Regions from separate parts of the Peribacillus sp. YIM B13481 genome, predicted to be linked through region 2. Evidence: riboswitches for the same ligand, from Rfam matches in the RefSeq annotation. Region 2 holds a riboswitch; each other region holds the start of a gene.
What was found. Region 2 has a riboswitch for S-adenosylmethionine ahead of metK (methionine adenosyltransferase). Riboswitches for the same ligand answer to the same signal wherever they lie in the genome.
Positions count from the first base shown of each region.

Region 1: another riboswitch for S-adenosylmethionine. It lies ahead of ACFX4X_RS19970 (YezD family protein); the one in region 2 lies ahead of metK (methionine adenosyltransferase).
Region 3: another riboswitch for S-adenosylmethionine. It lies ahead of ACFX4X_RS20310 (5-methyltetrahydropteroyltriglutamate--homocysteine S-methyltransferase); the one in region 2 lies ahead of metK (methionine adenosyltransferase).
Region 4: another riboswitch for S-adenosylmethionine. It lies ahead of ACFX4X_RS23175 (ABC transporter permease); the one in region 2 lies ahead of metK (methionine adenosyltransferase).

Region 1 is NZ_JBHZPE010000044.1:26,699-31,403, reverse strand. It holds gene cysC (adenylyl-sulfate kinase) at 1-23, opposite strand, end outside; gene sat (sulfate adenylyltransferase) at 67-1,215, opposite strand; gene ACFX4X_RS19975 (phosphoadenylyl-sulfate reductase) at 1,246-1,950, opposite strand; gene ACFX4X_RS19970 (YezD family protein) at 2,137-2,253, opposite strand; SAM riboswitch class I at 2,452-2,558, opposite strand; gene ssuE (NADPH-dependent FMN reductase) at 2,838-3,371, opposite strand; gene ACFX4X_RS19960 (TetR/AcrR family transcriptional regulator) at 3,597-4,184, opposite strand; gene ACFX4X_RS19955 (SDR family NAD(P)-dependent oxidoreductase) at 4,319-4,705, opposite strand, start outside.
Region 2 is NZ_JBHZPE010000067.1:89-4,793, forward strand. It holds gene pckA (phosphoenolpyruvate carboxykinase (ATP)) at 19-1,605, opposite strand; SAM riboswitch class I at 2,005-2,168, shown strand; gene metK (methionine adenosyltransferase) at 2,333-3,526, shown strand; gene ACFX4X_RS23015 (gamma carbonic anhydrase) at 3,923-4,441, opposite strand; gene ACFX4X_RS23020 (alpha/beta hydrolase) at 4,652-4,705, shown strand, end outside.
Region 3 is NZ_JBHZPE010000046.1:14,850-19,554, forward strand. It holds gene ACFX4X_RS20295 (MIP/aquaporin family protein) at 1-388, opposite strand, end outside; gene ACFX4X_RS20300 (glycerol-3-phosphate responsive antiterminator) at 626-1,168, opposite strand; gene ACFX4X_RS20305 (hypothetical protein) at 1,323-1,751, opposite strand; SAM riboswitch class I at 1,927-2,028, shown strand; gene ACFX4X_RS20310 (5-methyltetrahydropteroyltriglutamate--homocysteine S-methyltransferase) at 2,338-3,441, shown strand; gene ACFX4X_RS20315 (ArsR/SmtB family transcription factor) at 3,653-3,955, shown strand; gene ACFX4X_RS20320 (MFS transporter) at 4,111-4,705, shown strand, end outside.
Region 4 is NZ_JBHZPE010000069.1:6,224-10,928, reverse strand. It holds partial or broken gene ACFX4X_RS23185 (ATP-binding protein) at 1-893, shown strand, start outside; gene ACFX4X_RS23180 (MetQ/NlpA family ABC transporter substrate-binding protein) at 1,342-2,181, opposite strand; partial or broken gene ACFX4X_RS23175 (ABC transporter permease) at 2,259-2,388, opposite strand; SAM riboswitch class I at 2,492-2,602, opposite strand; gene blaI (penicillinase repressor BlaI) at 2,983-3,363, opposite strand; gene ACFX4X_RS23165 (BlaR1 family beta-lactam sensor/signal transducer) at 3,344-4,705, opposite strand, start outside.

The sequences.
Region 1 (4,705 bases), on a different contig from region 2:
GTGACATTCGTACTTTTACTCATATAATAATCCCCCTCATCATGTGATCCTTCAATTTATGTCCAATCAGTTATAAACTTCATTCTTTTTTAGACCTTCGATCAGCACCTCGATGACTTCTTTACGGCTAAAGGTAGCTGGAGGAATTTCTCCATTTCGCAACATTTCCCTTACCTTCGTTCCGGAAAGGATGACATGGTCTTCCTTTCCATGCGGACAAGTTTTAGCTGAAGCCATATTGCCACATGCTTTACAGTAAAAACTATGTTCAAAGAATAATAGTGTGATCCCTAATTCATCCGCGTTAAAATTCCCAAAGATTTTTTGAGCATCATATGTGCCGTAATAATCGCCCACACCCGCATGATCACGTCCGACGATAAAATGGGTGCAACCATAATTTTTACGGACCATCGCATGGAAAATGGCTTCTCTTGGTCCTGCATAACGCATGGCAGCAGGGAAAACGGCAAGAGAGACACGATCCTTGGGATAATATTTATCAAGCAGCACTTTATAGCTCTCCATTCGTACATCTGCCGGAATGTCATCGGATTTAGTGGCCCCTACAAGAGGGTTTAAGAATAAGCCATCGACAATCTCCAAAGCTGTCTTTTGAATGTATTCATGCGCACGGTGAACAGGGTTCCTCGTTTGGAATCCGACAACGGTTTCCCAGCCTTTTTCAGCAAAGGCTTTCCTTGTCTCAACTGGGTCCAAATAATGGGCTTGAAATAGCGGACGCTTTATTCTCTTGACTAATTTTATTTCTCCGCCGACATATACATCCCCGCGGTTATATAAATTTCTTACTCCAGGATGCTCCCCATCATCCGTTTGATATACTAAAGTCGCTTCCAATTGTTTATCGGGAGTGAAAATATCAGAAACGGAGAGGACCCCATATGTTTCACCCTCATGAGTCAGCTTCACTTCTTCACCTATAATAAGAGATTCTGCAGCTTTTTCAGTCAAAGGCAGCGTAATCGGGATGCTCCAAACATGGCCGCTGCTAAGTCTCATATCCTTGACAACTGTCTCATAATCACTTTTCGTAAAGAATCCTTTAATCGGACTGTAGGCACCAGTGCCTATCAATTCAAGGTCACTTAATGCTATTTCATCAATTTCGATTGACTTTGTTATTTTACTAAAATCATATTTTGGTTCCCAAAGATCGATTAATGTTCCTCCGTGCGGTAGACTGATTGTCATGCTAATTTCCCCCTATGGTTTCTATTTATTTTAAGATAAATGCAATCCGCATTCTGTTTTTTGCGCACCTTGCCAACGGCCTGAGCGTAAGTCATCGGCATTGATGGCAGGTGCTGTACACGTTTTACAGCCAATGCTCGGATATCCATTATCATGCAGGATATTATACGGAAGTCCATTTTTGTGGGCGTAACGCCAAACATCTTTCCATGTCCAATGAATGAGTGGACATATTTTAATCGATTTGAACTTATTATCCTTGTTGATATACTCGGTCAGCGCCCTTGTTTCGGATTGCTCCCTCCGCAGTCCAGAAAGCCAGGCTGTTGCCGTTGAAAGCACATCAGTAAGCGGAGTGATTTTCCGGATGTTACAACACTTATTGGAATCACTAACCCATAATTCATCTCCATATTCCGCTGCTTGTTCCTCAAGCGTCAAGGCAGGTTTCTTCATTTCGATCGAAAGCTTTGGATATCTCTTTTTCACTTGATCGATCAGTTGGTAAGTTTCCTCGAAATGTACATCTGTATCCAGGAAAACAATTTTTGCCGATGGGTTGACCTTCGCCAATAAATCCGTAAGCACGATGCCTTCAATACCAAAACTACAGGCATAAATGAGTTTGTTTCCATATTGTTCATTCGCCCATTGCAGAACTTCCAAAGCACCTTTTGTCTCACTATCTTCAGGAAATGCAGGTAAATCCCCGGTGTTGAAATTTTTATAATTTATTAATGCAGCCAACTTTATTACCCCCTCTAAGAACTTGCTCTATGTTTCACAGGTTAGAGTAACTGTAGATCCATTCCCGTTGTAATCTTCTCGAGTTATATGATCCTAGGAAAAAGAGACGAATCTAACCAATACTCTTTTTATATCAGTTAAACCCGCCTCTAGTTTTTCTAGTCAGCAGATACCTTATTTAATTCTTAGTTTTTCATTTCTTTCCATTTGAATGATTTTACCATCTTGGACAATAAGTGTAATGGATCCATATTTCATTGAATTAAGCATTTCTTGAAGTCGTTCAAATATTTCTGCAAGCTGATTCTCTTTATCCAAACCTGTTCCCCCTTTAAGGAATTCCGGAATATCTTTTTTTAGAGGCTGATTAAACGAATTTCTTAAATTTATATAATTCCTAACAACCTTACATTGCTATGGTTTGCCAATAATTTTTTCGAAAAACAAAAATCTTTCCATGATGGAAAGATTCCAAGGTAAATATTCATTACCTTATCTTCCAAAATGATCAACATTTTGTTGGATGTAGCACCTTGCATATCATGCAGGTTGCTGGACTTCAAAGGGCCAATTCCCTCCGTCGCTCTGGATAAGTTTTATTATTTTAAATATTAACATAAATTTAATCCTTGTCAATGGAGTTTTCTTATAAATTAACTTGGTTTAATATACTGGATGAACTGTTATTTTTATACACACTATTCCATTAATGATTTTATGTTCATTTAAATACGAAAATAGACTCATTTTTTTAGTTAAAGTCTCCAAAAAAATGCGCCTATTTCATTAATTAGCCTATTATTGACGTCTGGAATTATTTTTAAAAAAAATATTCGAATACCAGTCCTTTTGTTGAAGTCGATAGCTTGCAGCCATTAATTCCTTAATTGAATCGCTTCTACAAATTCCTGAACCTGACTCTGAACCCGATCCACTAAATTCAAATCATTAATCGGGTTTTCTGAATTCTGTTTATCTATTTCCTTATCCACAAAATATATGCCCTGCAACGGCTCGCCTTTCAATATTGAAATTAATGGTTTAAGCGCGTAGTCTATCGCCAATAAATGCCTGTTACTTCCGCCAATCATAATTGGCAGCACTGGCTTTCCCTTAAAAGCTCCTTCTGGCAGCATATCAATCAAGGCTTTCAATATGCCTGTGTAAGAGGCCTTATATACAGGTGAACCAATAATAATTCCTCTAGCTTCTTGAATTTTTTCTGAAAGCTTTAAAATTTCTTCACTATTATATTTCCCCTGGAATAAATCATCTGCTGAGAATTCCGTAATTGAGTAATAAGTTGTGGTAAATCCTTCTTTTTCAACTAAAGATTGAATATGTTTTAGTGATATGTCCGTTCTTGATGGAACCGCTGGACTTCCTGATAAAATTACGATTTCGCTCATTATAAATCCCCTCCATGTTACATGATTTCCAGATAAAATCCTCATAATGTCATATCGTGCAGTATGTATTTATCGTAATAGTCTGAAAAATATAAGTCAAATTTTACACACCTGTTTATTTAATTCACGAATTGACTTCGTCAATAAGAATGATCGCTACCCATTCAAAAATAAAACGGTCATATTTACGACTTGATGCTCATGCCTTTAAATATGACCGTTTTATTATGTATGATTGTTTTTCCCATGAATACCATAAACCAAAAGTTGAGCAATGCTCTTAATTCGCTCAGCAGTAAAATATGGTTCCTTTTTCTGTTGATGAATCTCATAATGAGTGGATAACGCCAATGTGAAGGAAATGATCCCTACATTAAATAGAATAATATCAGAAATATAATGTATCTCTCCGCTATCTATTCTTTTTTGTATTTCTACATGTTTGGCATTCGGCTTGAAAATCTGATCCACATATTGCTTTGAAATATCTTGATCGAATTGCGTTTCCCGAAATAATATCGAAAATTGTTCTTTATTTTCCAGAATTTTGTTTATCATGGTGCAAACGTGATTCTCCACAAGATCATCCGTAGATAGATGGCTAGTCCCGTCTTCAGACTCCTCTTTTTCATTAGGAGTAATTGTAGCCAGAAGCAAATCTTTTTTGCTTTCAAAGTATTTATAAATAGTAGCTTCGGAAACATTGCATGCAGAGGCAATTTCATTCGTTCTTGTCATGTCAAAACCTTTGGTGGCAAAAAGCGTCCGGGCTACATTTATGATTCGTTCTTTGGTTTGCTGCCCTTTTTTCAAAAATATCAACCTTCTTTTATAAAGATAAGACCGGTTTCACCAATCTATTTCCCATGATATCTCGATGGTGCTAATCGGTCAATATTACCATTGATCTATAGAAATCAATATTCCCAAATATCATATATAGAAAATCATTTAAAAGATGCATAGCCATCATCAACCATGACTACACTTCCATTGATTGCATCCGCTTCTTCCAAAGATAATAGATAGACAGCATTTGCGATTGCTTCTGGCTTAATTAATTTACCGCGCATTTGACTTGCATGCAATTTATCGATGATTCCCATATCCTTATAGCCTTGTATGATTGGAGTGTCAACACCCCCTGGTGCAATGCCCACTACGCGTATTCCGTAAGCACCCAATTCCAAAGCAGCTGTCTGTGTCATCATCCTTACGGCGCCTTTAGACGCTTGATAGGCGAAAGTCCCGTGGGAAGCTAAGTAGCCAAACACAGAGGCTGTATTTATAATGACACCATTGTTACCTAGTTCCTTCATTTTTCGTCCCGCTGC
Region 2 (4,705 bases):
CCTTTTGGGTACAATTTATTATGCTGTCGGGCCGCCAAGTTCTTCGATTTCACTTGGAACGCTTCCGAATTTTTTAAAGTTTGCACGGAATTGGGCAGCAAGAGCTGTAGCTGCTTGTGTATATGCAGCAGGATCTTCCCAAGTCTTGATTGGCTGAAGCACTTCGTCAGGAACACCAGGAACATGAAGTGGAATATCCAAACCAAAGATATCGTCTTTGGTTGTCTCGATATTTGCTAATTCGCCTTCAAGTGCCGCTTGTACCATCGCACGAGTGTAAGCAAGTTTCATACGGCTGCCAGTTCCGTATGCACCGCCAGTCCATCCAGTGTTGACAAGGTATACCTTTGCGTTGTGCTCGTCAATTTTATCTCCAAGCATTTCAGCATAGCGTGTAGCGGGAAGCGGTAAGAATGGTGAACCGAAACATGTTGAAAATGTAGCTTCCGGTGAAGTTACTCCTCTTTCAGTACCAGCCAATTTACTTGTGTACCCACTTAGGAAATGGAACATTGCCTGTTCCTTGGAAAGCTTGCTGATTGGAGGCAGTACGCCTGAAGCATCAGCTGTTAAGAAAATGATTGTATTTGGGTGTCCTGCGATACTTGGGCTCACGATGTTATCGATCGCTTGCATTTGGTATGCAGCACGAGTGTTTTCTGTTAATGAACTATCATCATAGTTCGCTTCACGTGTTTCAGGATCAACAACTACGTTTTCCAATACGGCACCGAAACGGATCGCATCGAAAATTTGTGGTTCTTTTTCGCGTGAAAGGTTGATCGTTTTAGCATAGCAGCCGCCTTCGATGTTGAAAACACCGTTAGAAGACCAGCCGTGCTCGTCATCGCCAATCAGTTTACGATTAGTGTCTGCGGATAACGTTGTTTTACCTGTACCGGACAGTCCGAAGAATAAAGCGACGTCCCCTTCACGTCCTACGTTAGCAGAGCAATGCATTGGAAGGATTCCAGCCTCTGGAAGTAAGTAGTTCATGATCGAGAAGATCGATTTTTTCATTTCTCCTGCATATTCCGTTCCGCCGATAAGGATGGTGCGGCGTTCAAATGAAACGATGATGAAAGTTTCAGAAGAAGTTCCGTCCACTTCTGGATCTGCTTTGAAATTAGGTGCCGAAAGTATTGTGAATTCTGATTCGTGACCTCTTAGTTCCTCTTCGTTTGGACGGATGAACAAAGTATGGGCGAAAAGATTATGCCAAGCATATTCATTAACAACTTGGATAGGAAGGCGTGATGATTCGTCTGCACCAGCGAAACCTTTGAAAACAAAAATCTCTTCTTTTGCTTTTAGGTAGTCAACTACTTTATTATATAGTTTATTGAACACATCTTCGGAAATTGGCCGGTTCACTGAACCCCAATCGACTTTATCTTTAACAGATGCTTCTTCCACGATATATTTATCTTTAGGTGAACGACCAGTATATTTGCCGGTTTCAGCTTTTACTGCTCCAGTTGATGTTAAAACGCCTTCGTTTCTGCTCAATACCTTTTCAACCAATTGAGGAACTGAAAGTTGAGTTTGAACATTGTTTCCTGTTAATAATTGGTGTAACTCATTAGAAACATCTACAGAATTCATATATGAGGTACCTTCCTTTGTTTAAGTTTTTATATTACAATTAGTATAACACATTCATTTAAATAGTCTATACTATTTATTTTTTTTTGTGATAATTTTCAACTGGCCGCATTAATCAATTTAAATGGGAAGGAACCGAGTCAGGATGATCGCATATACTTTCATGGAAGCATCTTAATTTTGAATGGTAAATCATGATGCCTTTCCAATTCTTTTTCTCAATGTTCTATTATTAATGGCAATTTTCATTATTTCTATTCGCCCTGGCTTGGAAACCCTTTAAAGACGTTGAACCAACACGTATTTTCACGTGAACCCCATTCTGGGGGAAATGTTCTTTTTTAGAAAAGCATTGACAAATTCCAACCAGATACGATAATATCTTAAATTGTACGGATTCTCTTATCCCGAGTTGGTGGAGGGACAGGCCCTTTGAAACCCAGCAACCTGCCATATTGAACTTGACTCCAAGATCGATCGCCGAAAATAAAGCGATGGTTCTTCAAGGAATAGTGGTGATGGTGCTAACCTGAGCAAGGTAAAAAACCCTTGAACGATAAGAGTGAAAGGATAGAAGACAGAATTTTAAACCTTTCCTCATTTGCCAGGGAAGGTTTTTGTGTTTTTAATAAGTAATTCTGTGTCTATAGTTGAAACTAATGAGGGAAACGAGTTCCGTAAAAAATCAGGCTTATGCCTACAACATACTAACTTCCAAGGAGGAAATATGATGTCAAAGAAACGTCTATTTACTTCTGAATCTGTTACAGAGGGCCATCCGGACAAGATTTGTGATCAGATTTCAGATTCCATTTTAGATGCTATCCTTGCTAAGGATGCAAATGCACGTGTTGCGTGCGAAACAAGTGTAACAACAGGTCTTGTACTTGTTGCTGGAGAAATTACAACATCCGCTTACGTGGATATTCCGCGTATCGTTCGTGATACGATTGCAGGAATTGGCTACACACGTGCGAAATACGGTTTCGATGCTGAAACTTGTGCTGTATTAAGTTCAATTGATGAGCAGTCTGCCGATATCGCAGCTGGCGTCGATAAAGCATTGGAAGCTCGTGAAGGACACATGTCAGAGGAAGAAATCGATGCAATCGGTGCAGGGGACCAAGGTCTTATGTTCGGATTTGCCTGTAATGAAACTGAAGAGCTTATGCCGCTTCCGATCTCATTGGCACATAAACTTTCATTCCGCCTGGCTCAAGTTCGTAAAGATGAAACGCTTGCTTACTTACGCCCTGATGGTAAAACACAGGTAACTGTGGAGTATGATGAGAATAACCGTCCTGTACGTGTAGATACGATCGTTATCTCTACACAACATGATGCAGAAATTACGCTTGAACAAATTCAAGCAGATTTAAAAGAACATGTAATTAAAGCAGTTGTTCCAGCTGAATTGATCGATGCTGAAACTAAGTACTTCATCAACCCGACTGGCCGTTTCGTAATTGGCGGACCTCAAGGGGATGCTGGTCTTACTGGACGTAAAATCATCGTTGATACGTATGGCGGATACGCTCGTCACGGCGGCGGTGCATTCTCTGGTAAGGATGCTACTAAAGTTGACCGTTCTGCGGCATATGCTGCTCGTTACGTTGCGAAAAACATCGTGGCAGCTGGCCTTGCTGACAAAGCGGAAGTTCAATTGGCATACGCAATTGGTGTGGCAGAGCCTGTATCGATCTCGATTGATACATTCGGAACTGGTACTGTTAGCGAAGAAGTCCTTGTTGACCTAGTTCGCGCTAACTTCGACCTTCGTCCAGCCGGTATCATCAAAATGCTTGATCTTCGTCGCCCGATTTACAAACAAACAGCTGCATACGGACACTTTGGCCGTACAGATGTCGATCTTCCATGGGAACGCACAGATAAAGCAGAAACATTAAAAGCACAAGCATAATCAATAAATGAAAAGGTGTCCCGCTTATAGTGGACACCTTTTTTTTATTGACTTATTTTGCCGTCAGAGGGAATAATTCAAGAAATCCCATAGAAATCCACTCACGTGCATATACCCGTGAGATTAGTGCGAATACTCGTGAGTTTGGTGCGAATACTCGTGAGTTTAGTGCGAATACTCGTGAGTTTGGGCGTTTACTCGTGAGATTAGTGCGAATACTCGTGAGTTTGGTGCATATACTCGTGAGTTTAGTGCGAATACTCGTGAGATTGGCTCGTTTACTCGTGAGTTTAGTGCGAATACTCGTGAGTTTGGTTCATTTACTCGTGAATTTGGCTCATATACTCGTGAGTTCGTAAGTTTGGTGCGTACCTATAAGTTCCCGCTATATTCAGTTTATTTTATACGTTCTGCCGTTTTGTAGTATTGCCCTTTTTCAGCATATTCGCGTACGATACGTTCCATATCCTGACGGTCTTCTTCGTTGATTTCACGAATGACCTTAGCTGGGCGTCCGAATGCCAACATGTTCGGTGGAATGACTTTGCCTTGGGGAACGAGACTGCCTGCACCTATAAAAGCCCCTTCGCCGATTTCCGCTGCATCAAGCACAATCGAGCCCATGCCGATCAAAGCTCCTTTTCGGATTTTACAGCTATGTAAAATGACCTGATGGCCAATGGTTACTTCATCCTCGATGATCAATGGATTATTTGGGCTTTGGTGCAGAACGCTGTTATCCTGTATACTGACTTTGTTCCCAATGATGGTTGGGGATACATCGCCGCGTATGACGGAATTGAACCAAATTGACGATTCTTCACCAATTTTCACATCACCTGTCACGACAGCGTTTTCAGCAATATAAGCGCTTTCAGCGATATCAGGTTCTTTACCTTTAAACGGATAAATAATCATTTTCAATCATTTCCTTTCCGAAGTGAATGTTTTTATGTATTATTTTAATATACCGTATGCAAATACACTTGGCTATTTATAATATAAATGTACAACTTGTTAGGTTTCTTTTTTGGCGAAAATCACGAATATGGTTATAATTTATATATATTATTTTAACTATCATGGATCGTATACAACAAGTGAAAAGTGAAAGGGGGATTTCGAATGTGGAAATGGGAGACAGAAGGAGACGCAAAAGGCGTAATTGTCATCATTCAT
Region 3 (4,705 bases), on a different contig from region 2:
TATGTGGGATAGCCGGTGAGGTTGAAAACACACCAAGCTTTGTACCTGGATCCTCCGTAGCTTTCCAGTGTGGTAAATAATGCAGGAATACAAGAGTCGCACCTATAATTGCCCCTATCATTTGGGCCATGATGTACCCTGGCACATCAGCCCAAGGAAAATCTCCATTGATAGCTAATGCTACTGTAACAGCCGGGTTTAAATGTGCCCCGCTTATGGACCCCACTGCAAAAACACCCATTGTAACAGCCAATCCCCACGCAATCGTGATAACGATCCAGCCGGCATCTTTTGCATAAGAACCCTTTAAGGATGAACCAGCCCCAATACCTGCTCCGAATAAAACTAAAATCATCGTGCCTACCACTTCTCCCCAAAATGGAGTCATGAATAAAACCCCTCCCCTGATAAATTTTTAAACCATGCCAACAAATAAAAGGAGATCCACAGCAGAACTATCTTCATAAAATAAATTATGAATAGATCTGTTGTGAATCTCCTAGTCTCCGTCACATATATTAACTTATAATTTACAATATACTAGTTTGTGAAAACGCTGTCAATTATTTCACGAGGAATTATTCTATTTTTCTGTATTTTTTTTCAACTTCCTCGTTCGACCCCATTAAACGATATCCCATAATTCAGTTTTGGAAGTGGTGATTGACGACGCTCCAGCATCAAGGGCGTTCAGGACTTCATCCGAAGTACGTATGAGGCCGCCTGCAAAAATCGGTGTCTGCAATCGTTCCTTCACCTCTTTTATCATCCATGGCATGGCGCCTGGCAATACTTCGATATAGTCCGGCTTGGTTTTCTGCACCAGCTTATAACTTTTCTCCAGAGCATGTGAATCTATTAAAAAGATTCGCTGGATGGCAATGACCCCCTTTTGCTTCGCCTTCAATATAACGTTTGATTTTGTTGAAATCAGCCCATATGGATGATATTCCTGACAAATGAATTCTGTCGCGTACTCATCACTTCTTATGCCATGGATCAAATCGACATGATAAATCATTTTCTTATTATGCTGCTTTGCCATCATACTTACGTTTTTCAATTGTGATATATGCAAATCAAGAAACACACCTATTTCATAGGAACTTTCTAAAAATCTTTCGAAATCCTTCATGCTTGCTGAAGCAGGCAAAATCTTCTGGTCCATTATTCCCCCCCTTATCTCCTGGAAAACTATAAGTAATTTAGTATATTTTATAGAGCTTGATTTATCAAACACATTGTGAGGTATGGCATTTCAACCTACCCTTACACTATCATACCTGGCATCCCCTTTAAATATTGTGGCTAAAAACGATCCATCATATTGAAAGTTTCATTTTCAATGCACCTTCGACCAGCTCATACGATTTAATTGTGCCAACGGGGATTTTTCTCACGATGTTCCAAGCATTAACATTCATTTTGATCGTTCTATTTTCGAATTCAAAAAATGGCGGTTTGTTAAATATCCTTTGGTTAATGAAATTCCTGTCAATAGGCTCCATTTCCACTAATTCAAATGAAATCGTTCTTTTTTCCACGTGAACCGGTTTTAATGTAATCCGGAAAGCCACATTTTTCTTAAACATCATTTTTTTCACTTCCGTCGTTCCGGAAAGCACTATATGCTTTGGTGTAATCTCGACTTTAATAACCTGATCATATGATTTCATTCTTAAGATTTTCTCTATCATGGCTTCAGTTACCGTTATCGGTATGCCATTTTTGAATGGACTGAATGTACTCATCCTTGCATTCCCCTCCTGCCGCTCATATGAAACGTCGGTTATAGCATATGCCGGGTTCCCTGATGTAGTTAACATTTCAACCCATATTAATAATCGGTATATTCGAAATCTTCCACCTTCATTACTTGACCTTTATAAAAACTACCTGTATAGTCTTAATTAATTTAATAGACAACTCTTATCCAGAGAGGTGGAGGGACTGGCCCTTTGATGCCTCAGCAACAGACTGATCATGTACTGTGCTAATTCCAGAAGTGTAGAAACTTGAAGATAAGAAGAGTATATAGCTTTGCTGCCAACACCTCTTCTTATTTTTAAGAAGAGGTGTTTTATTTTTAGGCTCTTTTCGTAAAGATTGTTGTTTTTAAAACGAAACTATTTAAGGTTGATTGGAGCGGAAGTGCGAGACTCCTGCGGGAGCAGCGGGACAGGTGAGACCCCACAGGCGTTTACGCCGAGGAGGCTCACCGCCCGCCCCGCGGAAAGCGAGCATCTGGAGGGGAAATCAACCACAACTCACTACCTGATAAATAGCAACAAAGTATGTGAAAACAGCCTATTTTTAAAAGGAAAGAAGGAATGCAACATGTCAATCACATTAACGAAGGCACCATTCAGGGCCGATCACGTCGGAAGTTTATTAAGACCAGAACGTTTACATATTGCCAGGAAGCAATTTAAGGAAGGTACCATTTCAGCAGAGCGGCTTCGTGAAGTTGAAACCGAAGAAATCAATCGGATTGTCGAAAAACAAATTGAAGTTGGATTGGAGGCCGTGACGGATGGTGAGTTCAGACGAACATGGTGGCACTTTGACTTCCTCGAACATTTAAATGGCATCGAGGGATATGTGACTGAAAAAGGTCTCACATTCGATGGTGTCGAAACAGAGAGATATAACGTCCGCAATACCGGGAAGGTTTCATTCAATCCCGAACATCCCTTCATTCGTGATTTCATTGAATTGAACAAAATCGTGAACGGACGCGCCGTTGCCAAGCAAACCATTCCCAGTCCGAATCAATTATTTGCTGTAGGCATTCATAATGAAGACATCTACCCTGATATTGAAGACTATGCTAATGATATCATCAAAGCGTATCAGCATGCTTTGAAGGCTTTTTATGAAGCAGGTGTACGTTATCTTCAATTGGATGATGTATATATAGCCAGACTTTCAGCTCCAGATTTCCAGTTCAAAGATGGAAAATATACGAGGGAACAGTTAATCGATCTTGCACTTCGCGTAATTAATGGCGCATTGGAAGGCAAACCAGAAGACCTTATCGTCACTACACACCTATGTCGTGGGAACTACCAGTCGACTTGGGCGTTTGAAGGAAGCTATGCCCGTATCGCCCCAACTTTATTGGCAAAAGAAACAGTGGATGGATTTTTCTTGGAATATGATGATCAACGCTCAGGAGATTTCAAGCCATTGGAATACATTCCAAATGGCGGTGCACGGGTCGTACTGGGTGTCGTCACTTCAAAAAATGGAGAAATCGAAGACAAGGAAGCTGTTAAGGCACGCATTGAAGAAGCCTCGCACTTCGTTCCTCTCGAACAATTATGCTTAAGTCCGCAATGCGGATTCGCCTCCACCCATCACGGCAACAAGCTGACCGAAGAACAGCAATGGGAAAAGCTGAAATTCGTCGTTGATGTAGCAAAAGAAGTATGGAAATGATTTTTTAGCGGAGACTTTAATTCTGATTTACAGGATTTGAACAACCTAATCGGCCCGCACTGATAAGGGAGCCGATTAGGTTCTTGCAATAATACATTTCCATTCCTTTAATGACTCTTTAGATAACGGTATCAAGTTTTGCTATTTATGAAACTAACGATGAATGATAAAACCATTTGACATATCGATAATTCTCGATATAATGAAATGTATGAAAACAATCGAGATATTTAAAGCATTATCCAATGAATCCAGGTTGCAAATCTTACAATGGCTCAAGGCGCCTGAACTCCACTTCACCCCTCATGAGGGAATAGACATGAAGGAAACCGGCGTTTGCGTAAGTCAGATTACTGAAAAATTAAACATGACCCAGTCCACGGCCTCTCAATACCTCTCGATGCTTCTTAGAGCAGGATTGATTAAAACGGAGCGGATAGGAAAGTTTACGTATTACAAACGAGATGAAGAGGCAATCTCAAAAATTACTGATTTCTTGAAAGAAGAAGTATGAAAATGAACCTGATCCGTACATTAGAGGGTTGGGTTCATTTTTCTCTCTAACATTTCGATATTTCGCGATATGTTTATTTTTTATTCATACATATTAACATATTGAGATATGTCTTTATATAAAATTAATAATCATTAATGAGGAGTGAATCTATTTTGCTTAATACATGGAAAATTTACATGTTAGCGATTATCAGTTTTTTAGTAGGAACATCCGAATTCATCATATCCGGAATTTTGGATAAGATTGCGGATTCTCTTGGAGTGACCCTTGCTGCCGCAGGACAGCTCATTACAATTTTCTCCCTTGTCTACGCAATCGGTACACCCATTCTCATGGCTTTGACAGCAAGTTTAGACAGACGAAGATTAATGTTGTATTCCCTTGGACTATTCGTAGTGGCCAATCTGCTTGCCTTTCTATTACCAGGCTTTGGACCTTTTCTATTTGCACGCATAATCATGGCACTTGGTGCAGGATTGGTTGTAGTCACCGCTCTGAATATTGCCGCTCAGCTTGCTCCGCCAAATAAACAAGCAAGTTCTATTGCGACAGTTGTCATGGGGTTTACAGCTTCCCTTATCATTGGCGTACCTCTCGGAAGAATCATGACAGATGCATTCGGGTGGAAATCCGTCTTTGGCGGAATCGCCCTATTCGGCCTGATTGCCATGATCGTTTTATTCTTTACCATTCCTCCTACCAAAGGGGATAAACCAGTACCACTTCTCCAGCAGCTGGCCCTTCTTA
Region 4 (4,705 bases), on a different contig from region 2:
TAAAAGATTCCGAAAAGGGAAAACATAACTTCACTTTCCGAGATGAATATGTTTTTAAAATTGAGGAGAAAATAGATACTGAGTTAATCATCGATATCTTTAGATTAGGTGAAAAAGAGGTTGCTATGGTTATTTCTCGAGATATCACTGAACGTTTAAAAACAGAAGAATTACTGCGAAAATCAGAGAAGCTTGATGTGGTAGGGAAATTAGCTACAGCAATAGCTCATGAAATTCGAAATCCACTAACAACTATTAAAGGATTTATACAACTAATACAATCAATGAAAAATAAAGAAAATCAGTGGTACATAGATGTAATATCATCGGAAATTGAACAAATAGAAGTAATCACAAATAGACTTATGATAGTAGCTAAACCACAAGCAGTAAAGGTTCAACTCAATAATTTGAGCATGTTAGCAGAACAAGTTATAACGCTACTGCAACCTCAAGCAATGATGAAAAATATACAGATCAGAACAGAGCTTAAATCAGAAATTCCCTACATACCTTGTGAAGGAAACCAAATAAAACAAGTGTTTATCAATATCTTAGAAAATGCAATTGAAGCGATGTCAACGGGAGGAGAAATTTTGGTTCAAATCGATACACTTGATAGTCATCAAGTAAGTATTTGTTTTATCGATCAAGGATGTGGGATTCCAAGAGAACGTATCCCATATCTTGGAGAACCTTTTTATAGTATCAAAGAAAAAGGGGTTGGCTTAGGGTTAATGATCTGCTATGAAATTGTGAAAGCACATCAAGGAAAGATAGTTATTGAAAGTGAAATAAATAAAGGAACAACAGTTAATGTTATTCTTCCCATCTATTTTCTTTCTTATCAAAGGATTCTTTTAATTTCTTTCATGGGAAAGGCTTTTCGGTGATTACATACGTCGGTGTCGACTGGATATGACTACTTACAAATATTGAATGATTGGTATATCTTATACAATATTTTATGTAATCTTTGTATCACTTTTGGATTGCATATTATCACGATTTTCTTAGTTTCTTTTGACATGAGAGGATTGACCGTGACGACGGCAATATCCTCACAGAATAACTAGATGTTGATCCGTAATTCTCTCAATTAGTTGATTTTGTTTGTTTTGCATTTTAACATTCATAGTAGGGCTTCCTCCTTATGACTTTGAGTTTAGTTAAGTATTTATGTTTAAGAAATTTACGCTTTAAGTTTTTTTGTAGCTTCTATTAAGCGGCTTTTTGTAAACGGATTTTTTGCTTTTCTAGTGTATAGACATAGAAGAACCCCGAGTAATGGACCTTTTTCGAAGTGTCCATTATTCGGGGTATAGTTCATGAAAGGGTATTTTATTTAGATACTGGTATGACTGCACCTTTATATTTTTTAGTAATGAAGTCTTGTATTTCTTTAGAGCGAAGTACTTCTACTAACGCTTTTACTGTCTCTTTATTTTCATCGCCCTTACGTACAGTGATAATGTTTGCATATGGATTATCTTCACCCGATTCAACAGCGATTGGGTCTTTAAGCGGATCTAGCCCTGCATCTAACGCATAGTTCGCATTAATAACAACCGCATCACCTTCGTTGTTATTATAAATTTGAGGTAATAGGCCACCTTCTATATCTGCATTAAAAGTTAAGTTTTTAGGATTTTCTACAATATCATTAATCGTAGCTTCTGTTTTATTGAGGCCTTTTTTTAGCTTAATAACGCCCTCTTTTTCAAAAATAGATAGAATACGTCCTTGTTCAGCTACAGCATTACGCATAATAACTGTACCGTTTTTTGGAAGATCTTTTAAGCTATCATACTTTTTAGAGTAAATGCCGATTGGCTCAATATGAATAGCACCCGCATTTACAAAGTCATAGTCTGGATTCTCTTTTAACACTGATTTAAGATATGGAACGTGTTGGAAATAATTTGCATCAATCTCTTTATCAGCTAACGCTGTGTTCGGAATAATATAATCTTGGAATGTTTTAATTTCTAAATCAATTCCCTTTTCCTTTAATAATGGCTTTGCCTCTTCTAAAATTTCAGCATGTGGAATGTTTGATGCACCCACAAGGATTTTCTTTTCTTTGTCTGAAGAATCTGATCCGCTGTTAGTCGTACCGCAAGCTGCTAAACTTAATACTAATGCTGAGGAAACTGCTAAAGTTGATATCCACTTTTTCATAATTCATTTCTCCCTTATCGTTTATCTATTTTTGTTGTAAATATATCACCTATAAATTGAATAAAAAACAATGACTAAACATCATTATTATTGAGCTGAAACCCTTCAAGATATAACAAATTACCTAAACCACCTGCACCAACCCCAGCAACCAACTAGAAGGATTGTTGTAACTGTAATACCTGAAATTAATGCTGGCACCAGCTCTTAGTATGTTAGTTTGTCCGAAGTATACAGGGGAAAGGAAAGTTTTTTCTCCTCAAAAAAACCTTTCTACACATGAGTAGAAAGGTTGGTTAAACAATCCTTTCTCTCATCTTCCAAAGCACATTGCTTTGCAGGAATTGGCACCATATCAGTTAATTAACTGACGGTTGCCGGGCTTCACAGGGCACAGTCCCTCCACCTCTCTTGATAAGAGTCAAACAATATATTCAATTAAACGAAATATTTTAAATTCAGCGTTAATATAGTATGACAGTGATCTTATCATGACCAAATGGTAGTGTCAATCAAAAAAATGTTCAATTAATTTGAATTTACGAATGATTGCGTTAAATGTCTTGTTCCTGTAGCCCTTACGATTGCTTGTTCCAGGCCCTGCAGAAGCCTTCACTATCAAGAAGCGTGATAAAAACATCTATTGAATTAAATTCATGCATAACTATTATTAAGACGAAAGTTCTGATTTTTTTCGTATCAAACTACGCAGATAATTACATGGGAAATATGTCCGCCGCTATTTCGATTTCGACCGAAAAAAGCGATTTGGAAAAATCCCAAATCGCTTTTTTTATAGTATTATTTTTTAGGTGTTTTATTTAAAATAAAGCGTAGTTCATTGATATCATCATCAGATAGGGCATCTTCCTGAATGAATTGGACAAGCATGGATTTCAGGGCACCTCCATAAATACGGTTGATAAATGATTCGGTCTCGGCACGCTGGCACTCTTCCTGTGTATAGAGCGGGTAAAAGGTGTAAATTCTTAGATTTTTATCGACACCTACTACATCTTTTTGAACCAATCGATCGAGAAGAGTGCGTATGGTTTTCGGCTTCCAATCGGTACTCTCCTGTAAGGAAACTATGATGTCATTTGCTGTTTGAGGGGCTTTATCCCAAAGCACGTTCATGATTTCCCATTCTGATTCTGATATGCTAGGAATGTTTTTCTCCACTTTTCTCCCCTCCATTTTCTTTATAGATTCCTAAATCTTTTAAAATTGATAAAGTAATTTCTCCCGCCTTGCTTCCAGATGAATCATCTTCATTTTGTATATTGGTAGCAAAGAAATAAGTATCGTTCTTCGTCTCTACATACCCGATAAACCAACCATTGATGTTTTTTCCATTCACTGTTCCTGTACCTGTTTTTCCTGATAGGCGAGCTTCCTCATTCTTTTCTAAGAGCAGGGCGTCCTTCACAGCTTGGATATGCATTTCCTTATATCGCAATTGATTGTAATAAAAGGCTTGCAGCAGTTGGACTTGCTCGACTGGAGAAATTTTCAATGAGGATTCGAGCCAGAATTCACCCAATTCCCCGGATACATCGGCATTTCCATAATTTATCGCTTGCAGATTGGATTGTATTGTTTCAAATCCTGTCCTGCGATCTAATTCTTGGAAATACCAGTTTACCGAATTTTGTAAAGCGGATGAGACATCCTGATCCATATTCCAAGCGTCATAGGGTTGCTCAGTCCCATCCCAGGAAAGAGTGGATTCTTCGGGTGATATCACATTTGATTCTAGTGCAAATAAGGCACTATAGATTTTGTATGTGGAATCAGGTGATACCCGCAAAGTACTTTTCTCTTCATTATAAATGCGATATTGCTGTGCGTTATGATCATATAAAACAAAGCTTCCTTCATACCCTTTAAAGAATTGATGTAAATCTTCATAAACTACTCTGTCATTTTTAAAATAGTATCGGTCTTTTTCCGTCGCAAATGCGAAAACGAAAGGTAATTGGATTGTCAAAATGATACTGGCCAACACATAAATAAAGACGCTTTTCCTTATTGATTTTTTTTGGGAATGCTTATAGGCAGAAATTTGTTCAATTCGTTTTTTGATTTGAAGCTTGGAACCGTTTAATTGTGTCACTAACTGTAGATTACTTGACCGTTTTGAAAGATCCAAAAAATTAATGATAGTATTTCCATATTCACTAAAAGAGTTATCATCCAGTAACTGTAAAACAGATGTATCACATGCGATTTCCCGATCCAATCTCATTTCTCTAAACGCAAGCCAAACAAGGGGATTAAACCAATAAATGATTTGATAGAACAATATCAAGTAATTTGTCAGCAAATCCTTGTTTTTATAGTGATTCAGTTCATGAAGAAAGATATACTCGTAATTTTTCAAGCTAAGCCAGTTTTCATGCTGAGCAGGTAAGACGATATATGTTTGAAAAAGTCCGAATATCATTGGAGATTGGACTCTTTTCGAAATAACGATCTCCATTGATTTTTTTATCCGTAGTCTTTTCTTGCATTCTTCGAAAAG